DNA from 2 places in the Caloramator sp. E03 genome. Region 1 is predicted to be linked to the other one. Evidence: a T-box and tRNA genes for the amino acid it is inferred to sense, from the RefSeq annotation. Region 1 holds a T-box; the other holds one or more tRNA genes.
What was found. The T-box of region 1 lies ahead of FDN13_RS14065 (glutamine--tRNA ligase/YqeY domain fusion protein). A T-box ahead of a tRNA ligase gene usually reads a tRNA of that ligase, here a tRNA-Gln.
Positions count from the first base shown of each region.

Region 2: it has a tRNA-Gln gene. The T-box ahead of FDN13_RS14065 (glutamine--tRNA ligase/YqeY domain fusion protein) is inferred to sense a tRNA for this amino acid. The anticodon was not compared.

Region 1 is NZ_CP040093.1:2,962,833-2,969,233, reverse strand. It holds gene FDN13_RS14075 (tRNA 2-thiocytidine biosynthesis TtcA family protein) at 1-197, opposite strand, end outside; gene FDN13_RS14070 (serine/threonine protein kinase) at 311-901, shown strand; gene FDN13_RS14065 (glutamine--tRNA ligase/YqeY domain fusion protein) at 951-2,675, opposite strand; T-box leader at 2,718-2,934, opposite strand; gene FDN13_RS14060 (MBL fold metallo-hydrolase RNA specificity domain-containing protein) at 3,006-4,397, opposite strand; gene FDN13_RS14055 (DNA recombination protein RmuC) at 4,481-5,809, opposite strand; gene FDN13_RS14050 (HAD family hydrolase) at 5,827-6,401, opposite strand, start outside.
Region 2 is NZ_CP040093.1:2,342,593-2,348,993, reverse strand. It holds gene FDN13_RS11290 (DegV family protein) at 1-449, opposite strand, end outside; gene FDN13_RS11285 (nucleotidyltransferase domain-containing protein) at 524-1,414, opposite strand; gene FDN13_RS11280 (hypothetical protein) at 1,514-1,753, opposite strand; gene FDN13_RS11275 (hypothetical protein) at 1,758-2,417, opposite strand; gene FDN13_RS11270 (hydrolase) at 2,487-3,155, opposite strand; gene FDN13_RS11265 (alkaline phosphatase family protein) at 3,298-4,335, shown strand; tRNA gene FDN13_RS11260 (tRNA-Gln) at 4,364-4,439, opposite strand; gene hflX (GTPase HflX) at 4,497-6,314, opposite strand.

The sequences.
Region 1 (6,401 bases):
CTATCCTTTCCTCCTGAAACTGCAACAGCTATTTTATCCCCTTCCTCAACCATGTTATAATCTGAAATTGCCTTGATAAATTTTCCCCATATATGATGCCTAAATTTAGTAACTATACTTCTTTCAATTTCATAAAGAGGCTTTTTTTCATCAATATAAATCGATCTCTCGCATCTGTTATTAGATAATTTTTCCATGATATCACCTCAGTTACTAAAATTCATTCTTTTAATCAAAACCTTTTTATTAGTTTATGTCAAAACAATATTATAACTCATAATATATACAAATGCGAATATTAGGAGATAGCATGGGAAATAAAATATATAAAAAATACATTGAAAACTTTAATATAAATCTTCTTGACTGCAAATTTGTCGGAAAAGGTCATAATGGAGTCGTATATCTTTTACCGGATGGAAAGGCAATTAAAATATGTTTTGATATTTATAGCTGCATGAGGGAATATGAAATACTCTCTAGAATTAAAAAAAGCAAATATTTTCCAAAAGTGTATGGTATATGTGGTAACTATATGATAAGAGATTATATTGAAGGTACTCCTCTTAATAAATATATCAAAAAAAATGGCATAAGTAAAAGACTTGCTAAAAATTTAATTAAACTACTTATTGAATTTAAAAAACTTAATTTTTCAAAGGAAGACATAAGGTGTAAAGATATTATTGTGAGATATGATGAATCAGTAATGGTTATTGATCCTAAAAAATGTTACACAAAAAAAAGAGATTTCCCAAGGCATTTAGTAAAAGGACTTTATAAGCTTGATGTTTTAGATACTTTCTTATCTGTTCTTAAAGAAGAAAAGCCAGGTTTATATAAGTTTTGGAAACCTAAAATTTTAGAATATATAAACTATATATCTCAAATAAAGCCATGATATGCTCTTTCTATCATACCATGGCTTTATTAATAGTTTTTATATTTAATTATTGCTTTGATATCTTTGCCCAGCTATCTTTTAAACCAACAATTCGATTAAATACAAGTTGCCCTTCTTTAGAGTATTTTGAATCAAGGCAAAAATATCCCATCCTTAGAAATTGATATCTATCATTTAAATCTGATTGTAAAATTGAAGGTTCAATTTTACATCCTTCTAGTACTTCAAGAGAATTAGGATTAATATAATCAGTAAAGTCCTTACCCTCCGAGTCCTCAGATGGATTTGGTACAGTAAATAAATTATCATAAAGCCTAACCTGTGCATCAACAGCATGGGCAGCAGAAACCCAATGTATAGTACCTTTAACCTTTCTTCCGTCTGGTGACTCTCCACCCCTTGAAGCAGGATCATAAGTACAATGCAGTTCTATTATTTCTCCTTTTTCGTTCTTTACTATTTCATTGCATTTTATAAAATATGCATTCTTTAATCTAACTTCTCCTCCAGGCATTAATCTAAAATATTTTTTGGGGGGATTTTCCATAAAATCATCCTGTTCTATATATATAACCTTTGAAAATGGAACCTTCCTTGTACCTGCACTCATATCTTCAGGATTATTTTCAATTTCAAATTCTTCAACTAAATCATCAGGATAATTATCTATAACTACTTTTAATGGTCTTAAAACTGCCATTACTCTTTTTGCCCTCTTGTTTAAATCTTCCCTTATGCAATGTTCAAGTAGACTAATGTCAACTATGCTATCTGCCTTTGCTACCCCTATCCTGTTACAAAAATCTCTAATAGACTCAGGAGTATATCCTCTTCTTCTAAGTCCTGATATTGTTGGCATTCTTGGATCATCCCATCCATCTACATAACCTTCTTTTACAAGCCTTAAAAGTTTTCTTTTACTCATCACAGTATAATTAAGATTTAACCTTGCAAATTCAATCTGCTTTGGAGGACTTTCAAGCTCAAGTTCCCTTAATACCCAATCATATAAAGGGCGATGATCTTCAAATTCTAATGTACAAATAGAATGAGTAATACCTTCAAGATAATCTGATAATGGATGAGCAAAATCATACATAGGATATATACACCATTTATCTCCAGTCCTATGATGGGTTGCCCTTAGAATTCTGTATAACACAGGATCCCTCATGTTAAGGTTTGGTGATGACATATCTATTTTTGCCCTTAAAACTCTTGATCCATCAGGAAATTCTCCATTCTTCATCCTTTCAAACAAATCAAGATTTTCTTCTATTGTCCTATCTCTATAAGGACTATTTTTTCCTGGATTCGTTAATGTTCCTCTATATTCTCTTATCTGTTCAGGACTCAAATCACATACATAAGCTTTGCCTTTTTTTATAAGCTGAACAGCAAACTCATAGAGCTTTTCGAAATAATCTGATGCATAGTATAACCTATCTCCCCAGTCAAAGCCGAGCCATTTAACATCCTCCATTATAGATTCCACATACTCTGTATCTTCCTTGCTTGGATTAGTATCATCAAACCTTAAATTGCATAGACCTTTATTGTACTCTGCGATTCCAAAGTTAAGGCAAATAGATTTTGCATGGCCTATATGAAGATATCCATTAGGTTCTGGGGGAAAACGAGTGTGAACTTTTCCTCCATAGGTATTTTCCTCTAAATCCTTATTAATTATATCTTGAATAAAATTTGAATAAGTCTTTGAAGAGCTTTCGTTTTCATCAACTATAACTTCTTCCTTAATATTTTCTTCCATTCTTCTACCTCCTTTGTAAAATAAAAAAACCTTTAATCCTGAACATAGGACGAAAGGTTTAACTTCCGCGGTACCACCTACATTGGCAATGCCCACTTTTAACTTCTCTTTAACGGGAGAAACCGCTAAGTTTACTCGGCTAAGCCATTTTCAACCAGCGCTCCAAGGCCTGTTTCAGTAAAAAATCATACCGGATTCCCAGCACCACCAGCTCTCTTAAATGATTTTTTTACCTACTTTTCCTCTTCATAGCATACTAAATATATATATTTATATAAATTATATTATTACAATCAAAAATATGTCAAGATATGTTTTTAGTCTACTTATTTAAATAATATATTCATCAAACATATTAGGTATTATAATTTCAGCTTTAGTTATACTTTCAAGTTCAGTTTTTAGATTTTCCTGTGCATCTACGTCTCCATGCGTTATAAAAATAGTATTTTTAACTCCTTTTTTTATGTTCATAATCCAATTTAATATTCCATTCATATCAGCATGTCCAGATAAACCTTGCATATTATAAATCTTAGCTTTTACTACCATTTTCTCTCCATATATTTTAATTTCCTTTTCTCCATCAAGTATTTTTCTACCTAATGTACCTTCTGCCTGATATCCAACAAAAACTATTGATGAATTCTCCCTCCATATATTATGCTTTAAATGATGTTTTATTCTGCCTGCTTCGCACATACCGCTTGATGATATTATAACAATACCTTTCTTTTCATTTAATGCCATAGATTCTTCAGTACTTTTTATTATTCTAATATTTTCAAAATTAATCAGGTCTATATCATTATTTAATAAATCAAGTGCTTCATCATCATAGCATTCCTTATGTTTTTCAAAAATTTCAGTAGCTTGAATAGCAAGTGGGCTATCAATATATATTTCAACTGTTTTTAAATTTTTTCTTTTCTCAATATCTATATAATGATTAAGTATATAAAGAATCTCTTGCGTTCTCCCTACAGCAAAAGATGGAATTATTACATTACCTCCCATTTTTGTTGTATCAACAATAATACTATATAAGTCCTCTGTTTGTTTTTCAATTTCATGAATTCTATTCCCATAAGTAGATTCTGTAATTAAATAATCTGTTTCTTCTATATATTCATAGTCTTTTATTATAGGTATATTAAAATTCCCTAAATCTCCTGTAAAAGTTACTTTTTTTATTTTATCCTTTTCATTTATTTCTAAAACAACTATTGCTGAACCTAAAAGATGTCCTGCATCTTTCAAAGTAAAAGATATATTTTCATCAATTTTTTGAGGTTTATCATAAGGAACACTAAACAAAAATTCTTTAACTTTTATTGCATCATCAATAGTGTATAATGCCTCAATTGGCTCAAGCCCCTTCCTTAACCTTTTTTTATTTTCCCATTCAGCTTCTTTTTCTTGTATATGAGCACTATCTCTTAGCATTATATCTACAAGCTCACTTGTGGCTGATGTACAATATATACCACCTTTAAAACCTTTTTTAATAAGGAGTGGTATTCTTCCTGAATGATCTATGTGTGAATGAGTTAGAATCATAAAATCTAATTCATTTGGGTTAAAAGGAAAATCTTCCTTGTTTAAATTTTCACATTTACCTTGAAACATACCACAATCTACCAAAAACTTTCTTCCACAAGCTTCAATATAATAGCATGACCCAGTCACAGTTTTTGCTGCCCCACAAAATTTTATTTTCATAAAAATCCCCCTTAAATTTATCGACCGTTCTATTTTTACCAACACATAAGTAAATTCAATTGTTTTAATCAAATTGCCCCTATTTATGCTGTTTCATCAACATCATCATATACGTTTTCCATTAACTTTAGACTTTCCTCCTGTGGAAGTTGCTGAACATCCTTTAGTTTTCTCTCAATAGTTTTAGTCTTTTTAGTTGCACTTTCTATGCTGTTGCTTGCTTCTAAAAGCTTTTTTTGTGTCTTTTCAAGAATTTCAGAAAACTTCCCAAACTCAGTTTTAACTGCACCAAGTATCCTCCAAACTTCACTTGAGCGCTTTTCAATAGCAAGTGTTCTAAATCCCATCTGTAGACTGTTTAAAAGTGCTGATATAGTAGTTGGCCCTGTTATTATAACTTTATAATCCCTTTGCAATGTTTCTATTAAACCTGTATTCCTTACAACTTCCGCAAAAAGGCTTTCTGTGGGTAAAAACAATATAGCAAAATCTGTTGTATTAGGAGGATCTATATACTTTTCAAAAATAGTCTTTGCCTCTTCTTTAACTCTTTTTTCAAGTAGTTTTCTTGCTTCTTCAACAGCTTCCTTATCTCCCAAATCAAAGGCCTCAAGAAGCCTTTGGTAATCTTCCTGTGGAAACTTAGCATCAATAGGAAGGTATATATATTTTTGCATATCATCCTTCCCTGGAAGCTTTAATGCAAACTCAACCCTTTCATTGCTACCTTTTTTAGTTGCAACATTCATATCGTACTGTTCACTTGTAAGTAAATCTTCAATTATATTGGCAAGCTGTATTTCCCCCCATACACCTCTTGTTTTAACATTGCTTAATGCTTTTCTAAGATCGTTAACACCTAAGCTTAAACTTTGTATTTCTCCAAGCTGTTTATATAGTGCCTCTAGCCTTTCACTTATGTTCTTAAAAGATTGCCCTAATCTATTCTCAAGTGTCGTATGTAACTTTTCGTCAACAGTGGCTCTTATATCTTCAAGTTTTTTATTGTTATCATCTTGAATTTGTTTTAGTTTCTCTTCAATAGCCTGCCTTATTTTGTCAAGTCCTTCAGAATTAGTTTTCAAAAGTTCTAAAAGTTTCCCAGTAACAATCTCAAGCTGGTCTTTTTGGAGGTTTCCAATACTGCTTATTTGTTTATTTATGCTATCAGTCATACCTAATATGTTTTGTGAAATCTCCTGCCTGTTTTGAAAAGAAATTGTATAATTTTCTTCTCTTATCCTTCTTATCTCATCTTTAAAAGCTGCTTCAATTTTACTCTGAACATTATCAAAATATTGCCTTAAAATCTTTTCATCAAAACTATCCTTATTTAATTTTGATAAAATAATAAACTGAATTAATATAGATATAATAAGTAGAATAATAATTAAAATACTGGATCCTCCCATAACCCCACCTCTTTTATTTAAAAATATAATAAAAGCTCTTTTAATGAATCTATTTTAATTTTAAATGAATCTACACTTCCAAAACCATAAGAAGCATAAACAAAGTCAATTCCAACTTTTTTAGTTGCTTCAAGATCTACTTTAGCATCACCAACATATATAGGATTTTTAATACCATTCCTTTTCATTACAAGTCTAATATTTTCTCCTTTTTCTAAGCCTGTATTACCTGAACATTCATAATCCTTAAAATACTTATGTAAATCATGATATTCTAAAAATGCTTCTATATATCCGCTCTGGCAATTGCTAACAATAAATAAAGGATATTTTTTATATAATGCATCTAAAGTTTCTATCAGGTTAGGATATAGTTTTCCTCCTTCTTTTCTAATAAGTGAACATTCTTCTTGGGTACATTCATCTATTATTTTATATAGATCTTTATCATCAATATCTTTATATATGCTTTTAAATATGTCATCAATTTTACTCCCCATAAATGATTGAAGCTCTTCAAGAGTTATAAAATTTTTAAATTTAGAATGACTGCTCACAACTTTTTTCCATGATCTATGAATCACCTCCACTG
Region 2 (6,401 bases), 620 kb from region 1:
TATATTACTCTTTCTACAATTTCATCTACGCTTTTCCCTTGCTTTACCATAAGGGCAGCTTCTCTAACTATGAGCCCATACCCAACAGATGCTCCTTTAGAATCTATAAGAGTAATATCATCACTTCCAATTAAATCCTTTGCTACACAGGATGATTGATAAGTACCACTAAGCCTTGAGGAGAAAGATATTGAAATTATATGATATCCTTCATCTAAGAATTTTTTAAATTCATCAGTAAATACAGCTGGAGGAATTTGCGAAGTTTTAGGAAGGCCATCAAACTTATCAAGTTTATCGTAGAATTCTTTTGTAGTTATAGTAACCCTATCCTTAAATTCCTCTTGACCAAAATTAACTGTCATAGGTATCATATACACATCAAGTTCATTTAGGTAATCCAAATCCAAATCACAAGCACTATCAGCAATTATTTTAATCTTTCCCATTATACCCCTCCCCTTTATATGGCTTAACTTAGTCCATATTTATTATACAACAAATTTTAAGATACTAACAAATATTATTCCACATAATAAACCAACTCATCAATTAAATATTCCTCTCCATAGGTGGTATAATGCCTTGTAGTTTGCTTAATAATGTTCTTTGCACATAAAGCTTCAAGAAGCAAATTTAAATCTCCATCTATATGTTTAAAATCTTTATTTGCCTTAATATCTTCAATAGAACATGGTTCCTTTTTATCCTTAAGATATTCAATTATAGGAATTGATATATTTTCGATATTTAAATCTATAAACTTCTCTGAAACATAAAGCATTCTATCAATCTTTTCCTTAACTGAAGAATTTGTATTAATAAAGTTAAACAGTTCATCTATTTCACTGTTCATATTTACTGCTAAAGATAATATATCCTTATCAGTTATATGCCCTTTCATACTCATTAAAAGCCTTGCATAATTTTTTAAAATTTCAAAACTCCACTGATATGATGTTTCAATTTTCCCTACAACTTTATACTTTTTAGTATAATGAATACTTGTTAAAAGATTTGAAAGTATTTCTATATTTCTTATATCTCTGTCCCTATCCCTATAAAATTTAGCCGATAGATGTATATTTTTTATATCTTTATCAACACAATACACAAGCCTTCCTGCAAAAAAGGTCTTGTGAAATGTTCCTCCTTTTAATATACTTTTATAGGAATCAATAAATACATCTTTTGATATATAATTTATATGTATTGGTACTCCATTAACTTTGCTGTAGATACTTTGAGCTTTGTTTTGCTCCTTTGTTATGACTAAAAAGTCTATATCAGACTCCTCCCATATATCTCCATAAATAATACTTCCATAAACTACGACAGCAACAACGCTTTTGTTCTTCTTTAATTTTTCTTCAACTATAGAATATGCCTCTTGATATTCTTTAACATTTAGCACTCTCACCACCCCGTTTCCAATTAAATTAAATTTTATTATATCAAATTAAAATCTCAATTACAAACAAATATAATAAAAATGGCACAGAAATTGTGCCAGCTATTCTTCTATATTTCTTATTTTAACAACCTCTTTGTTCCCACAAAAAGGACATATACAATAATGTGAACAAATATTAGCTGAATCTCCATCATTTAAATCTGTCAGCTGGTAGCTAAGATATGGCGAATAATCATCATAATAATTCTCAACCCTATCAAGTAACTCCATCTTTCCTCCACATAAGCTGCAATTTTTTACATAGTCGTAAAGCCCATTGCAAACAGGACAGATATACATATCTTCATCTCCTTCGTTTAATAATCTTTATAATTGCAGCTACAACTACTATAATTCCCGCAATCAATAGTAGAGTTTTACCTGGGCTAAAAAAATATTTTACTCTTAAATATATATAAGGAAATGAAAGTATATCGATTATACCAAACTTTTCCTTCTCACCAATCGCAAGAGCATACTTTCCTCCTCTATCGTAAGAATATATAGCTACATAATAGTCTCCACTTTCAGGTATTTCACCTCTTATGCTCTGGGCTTTATAATAAGCAGTTTGGGTAAATTTTTCATAAAAATATTCCCTTTGCCCTGGAGGAAGAACTATAGCTCCATAACTTTCTGGTAACGTAAAGGGGAGCACTGCCTTTTCCTTAATTCCTTTACCTATTAATGCAATGTAAGGCTTAAAATCCTCATTACCTTTTATAACTGGTATTGTCATTTGTATGAAAAAAGTGTCTTTTTCTTTTGCATTGAACTTTACAAAATCTACATCCTGTTTTGTTTGAAGCTGTCCATATATAGCATAGGAGATTATATGGTTTGGTACAACCGAAGGATTAGCAAAATTCAAATCCTTTATTTCAAATATAGGTTTGTGAGCATAAGCTGGAACTACAAACAAAAGCAATAGAATAATTGTAAAAGTCAATATTTTTTTACTCATTTTAAATCTCCTGCTGATATATTATATAAATAATATATTCAGTTAATGATTATTTAATACATTTATTAATCAAAATGTCCTTCTATACCTTTCCATAATCTCTTTAAATATATCAGCAGTTGTTGGAGGGGTATAAGAAATAGCATTGGCCCCCGCCATTATTGTTTCTCTTATGCTTTCTTCAGTTGTTCCTCCTGTTGCTATTATAGGAACCTCTGGAAATTGCTCTCTTATTTTTCTTACAATCTTTGGTGTGTTTTTGGCTCCAGACACATTAAATATTGAAGCCCCTGCTTCAATTCTTGCCTTAAAATCTTCATTTTCAGAAACAACAGTTACTACAATAGGTATATCAATCGCTTTTTTCATTGCCTTTATTGTTTCATTAAGAGTTGGAGCATTTACAACAACTCCTATTGCACCTTGAAATTCAGCATCAAGTGCAAGGTTTACAACCCTTTTGCCAGTTGTTATTCCCCCACCTACTCCACAAAATACAGGAACATTAGCTGCCGTCATAATAGAATGGGTTATTATAGGTTGAGGAGTAAATGGATATACTGCAATTACTGCATCAGCATTAGTATTTCTTATTATTGCAACATCAGTTGTAAATACAAGGGATTTTATTCTCTTACCAAATATAATTATACCGCTTGCCTCTCTTATAATTGAAGGCACTTCTATTATATGACTTCTAAGGGAAGTTTTTATTTCAGGTATATATTTATTATTCATGTTATTTATCCTCCATACTAATCAAGTCATATTATTAAAGGACTTTAACATAAGTTATTACAAAATCTGTTAACAAATAATTATTCTATCATTCTCATATTTAATCTGCTTTTGCAAATATTATAAATATGGAGATGGTATAATGACAGTAAAATTTTATTCTATTTGTTTTGCATTATATCTTTATATTACCTCTACTTCAATATTCAACTATGAAGGAAGCCTGTATAACCTAAAAACCGCCCCTGTTCCCTCAAAAAATAAAGTATGTCTTATTATTGTTGATGGACTAAGATATGACTACGTCCCATATATGCAATTTATTTCTTATTGTATTAAAAATAAGAAAGCTCTTTTATATAAGTCCATATCAGGTATACCATCCTATTCACGTCCTGGATATGAAAGAATTTTAACAGGAAGTGAAACTTCAATAAACGGTATTTCAAGTAATGAAAATAAAATATTATCTTTAACCCCAAATCTATTTTACCTTTGTAAATTAAAAAAACTTACTACTTCCTGCTCTTCCTATTATTGGATCAAAGAACTTTATCCCTTATTTATAGATTATGAATATTTTTATTATTTTAATGATGGCTTAACCTTTAGTATAGCAGAAGAATTTATCAAAAATTATAAACCAGACTTTATTGTAATTCATCCTATGAAAGTAGATACTGCAGGTCATAGGTATGGTGCAAAATCTTTAGAGTATATAGAGGCTACAAAGAGCATTGATTTAAGCATAAAAAAAACCTGGGATTTAATAAAAAATGATAACTATACTATGATAATTACTTCCGACCATGGCCACAAAAATGAAGGTGGACATGGTGATGAATGTGAAGATTGTGTTAATACACCTTTTATAATCATTAGCAGTTATCTTGATAATATACAGCTAAGTAAACCTAAAAACAGCATAAATCAAACTGACATTGCACCAACAATTTGTGATTTACTTGGAATATCCAAAACTATATATATGACAGGAAAATCATTAATTAAAAATGATGATATATCTGCAATAAGAAAAGCCTTCGCTTATCATGATGTAAAAAACTTTAAAGATTTTTTTTATTTCACATCTATTTTAACATATATAATTCTTTCATTCTATACAGTAATATATTTTTCATCTTTTATAACTGTAATAAAAATACTAAAAAGAGAATAAAAAAGGACGGCTAAAAGCCGTCTTCTAATGGCTGCCGAGGTAGGACTCGAACCCACGGAGTGCCTGATCCAGAGTCAGGTGCCTTACCACTTGGCGACTCGGCATCATTATCTTGAACATCTATTATTATATATACTCTTTCAAAAACAGTCAAGAACTTTTTAATTTAAAATAGTATTTATTGAATAATTTTTTACTCTTCCAAATACATCCTTTGTAGTTTTAATATCAACATATATCCCATCCTCTTTATATTCTTCCTTTTCAACACAATTGTTGTCATGTAGATAAGATATTACTTTTGTATCGCTATAGGGAATAAAAAGCCTTGCTTTAATAAATTCTTTATAAACCTCATCCTCTATCCTTTGAAGAAGAAGGTCAAGATTAATTGCTTTTACTGCTGATATTTCAATTCCATCGCTGTATTTGCTTCTTAAAAATGAAATAGTATCTTTATCTGTTACATCAATCTTATTAAATGCAAGTATTACTTTTTTATTACCTGCACCTATTTCATTTAATACTGAATTCACAGTTTCAATTTGTGCCTGGGCATTTTTATTAGATGCATCTACAACATGAACTATAACATCACTATATATAACCTCTTCAAGAGTTGATTTAAAAGCCTCAATTAGTTCATGGGGAAGCTTTCTTATAAATCCAACAGTATCCGATAAAAGAACATCCTTGCCTGATGGAAGCTTTACAAGCCTTGTTGTTGTATCAAGAGTAGCAAAAAGCATATCAGCTTCAAGTACTTTTTCCTTATCAATACCAAATAACTCACAAAGCTTATTTCTTAAAGTTGACTTCCCTGCATTAGTATACCCAGCAAAGGATACAACAGGGATTTCGTTAGATTTTCTTCTTTCTCTTTGAAGGCTTCTTGTTTTCTTTATATCTTCAAGTTCCTTTTCAAGATCATATATCCTGTTTTTAATATGTCTTCTGTCTATTTCAAGCTTCTTCTCTCCTGGTCCCCTTGTTCCTATTCCTCCTCCTGTTCTTGATAAAACCCCACCAAGTCCTATGAGCCTTGGTAATCTGTATTTTAGCTGTGCAAGTTCAACCTGTATTTTACCTTCTCTTGAAACAGCCCTTTGAGCAAAGATGTCAAGTATTAAAGTTGTTCTATCAATTACTTTACATCCTATAATCTCTTCTAAATTCCTTACCTGAGCACCACTTAGTTCATCATCAAATATTATGGTATCAGCCATAAGGCTCTGCCTTAAAAGAGCTATTTCCCTTGCTTTGCCACTACCTATATAATATGCAGCATCAATTTTATCCCTATTTTGAATTGCCTTATATACAACATGTGCTCCTGCAGTTTTGGCAAGTTCCTCAAGTTCATTTAACGACTCTTCAGGAGTATATAGGTCATTACTTGCTACTCCAACAAGAATTACCCTTTCTTTTTTATCACTTTCAAGTACATGTACCTTGTCATATAAGCCTTTCTCTATGTTTTGAATCATATCAATAACGTCTACACATTCAATTTGATTTGCAGGATATGGACCCTCAATAAAAACTTCATCCTTCACTTTACCTTCCTGAGTTTTTAAATATCCAAAGGAAAACTCAAAGGGCTTATCATCGGCAGTATTTATTGCTACCATACAATCAAACCTCATGCTTATAAGTGCTGTAACATCAACAGATGATAGCATAGCCTCACCTGATGGATGAGTATGAATACATCTTATACCTGAAAGTCCTAATTCGTTTCTTTTTTCTGAAAGTGCTTCAAGACTAACAGTCCCACTATCTCCTATACCAACGTCTATAACCTTTCCCCTTCTGTTTATATATACAGATATCTCTCTGTTTATTTCAGAAGATATTCTGCATATTACATTCATTATATCAAAAGGCACTAAAAGATTTTTATCACATTCAACCTCATAAAGTTTTTCAAGTTCCTCAATGTATATCTTTTTAATTCCCTCAATATTTCCTCTTATCATAGCATCATCTCCTTTGCATTTATATTATACAACATGCTTAAAAAATCTAAAATCCACTTAAATTGCAATAATAAATGCAACACTCTG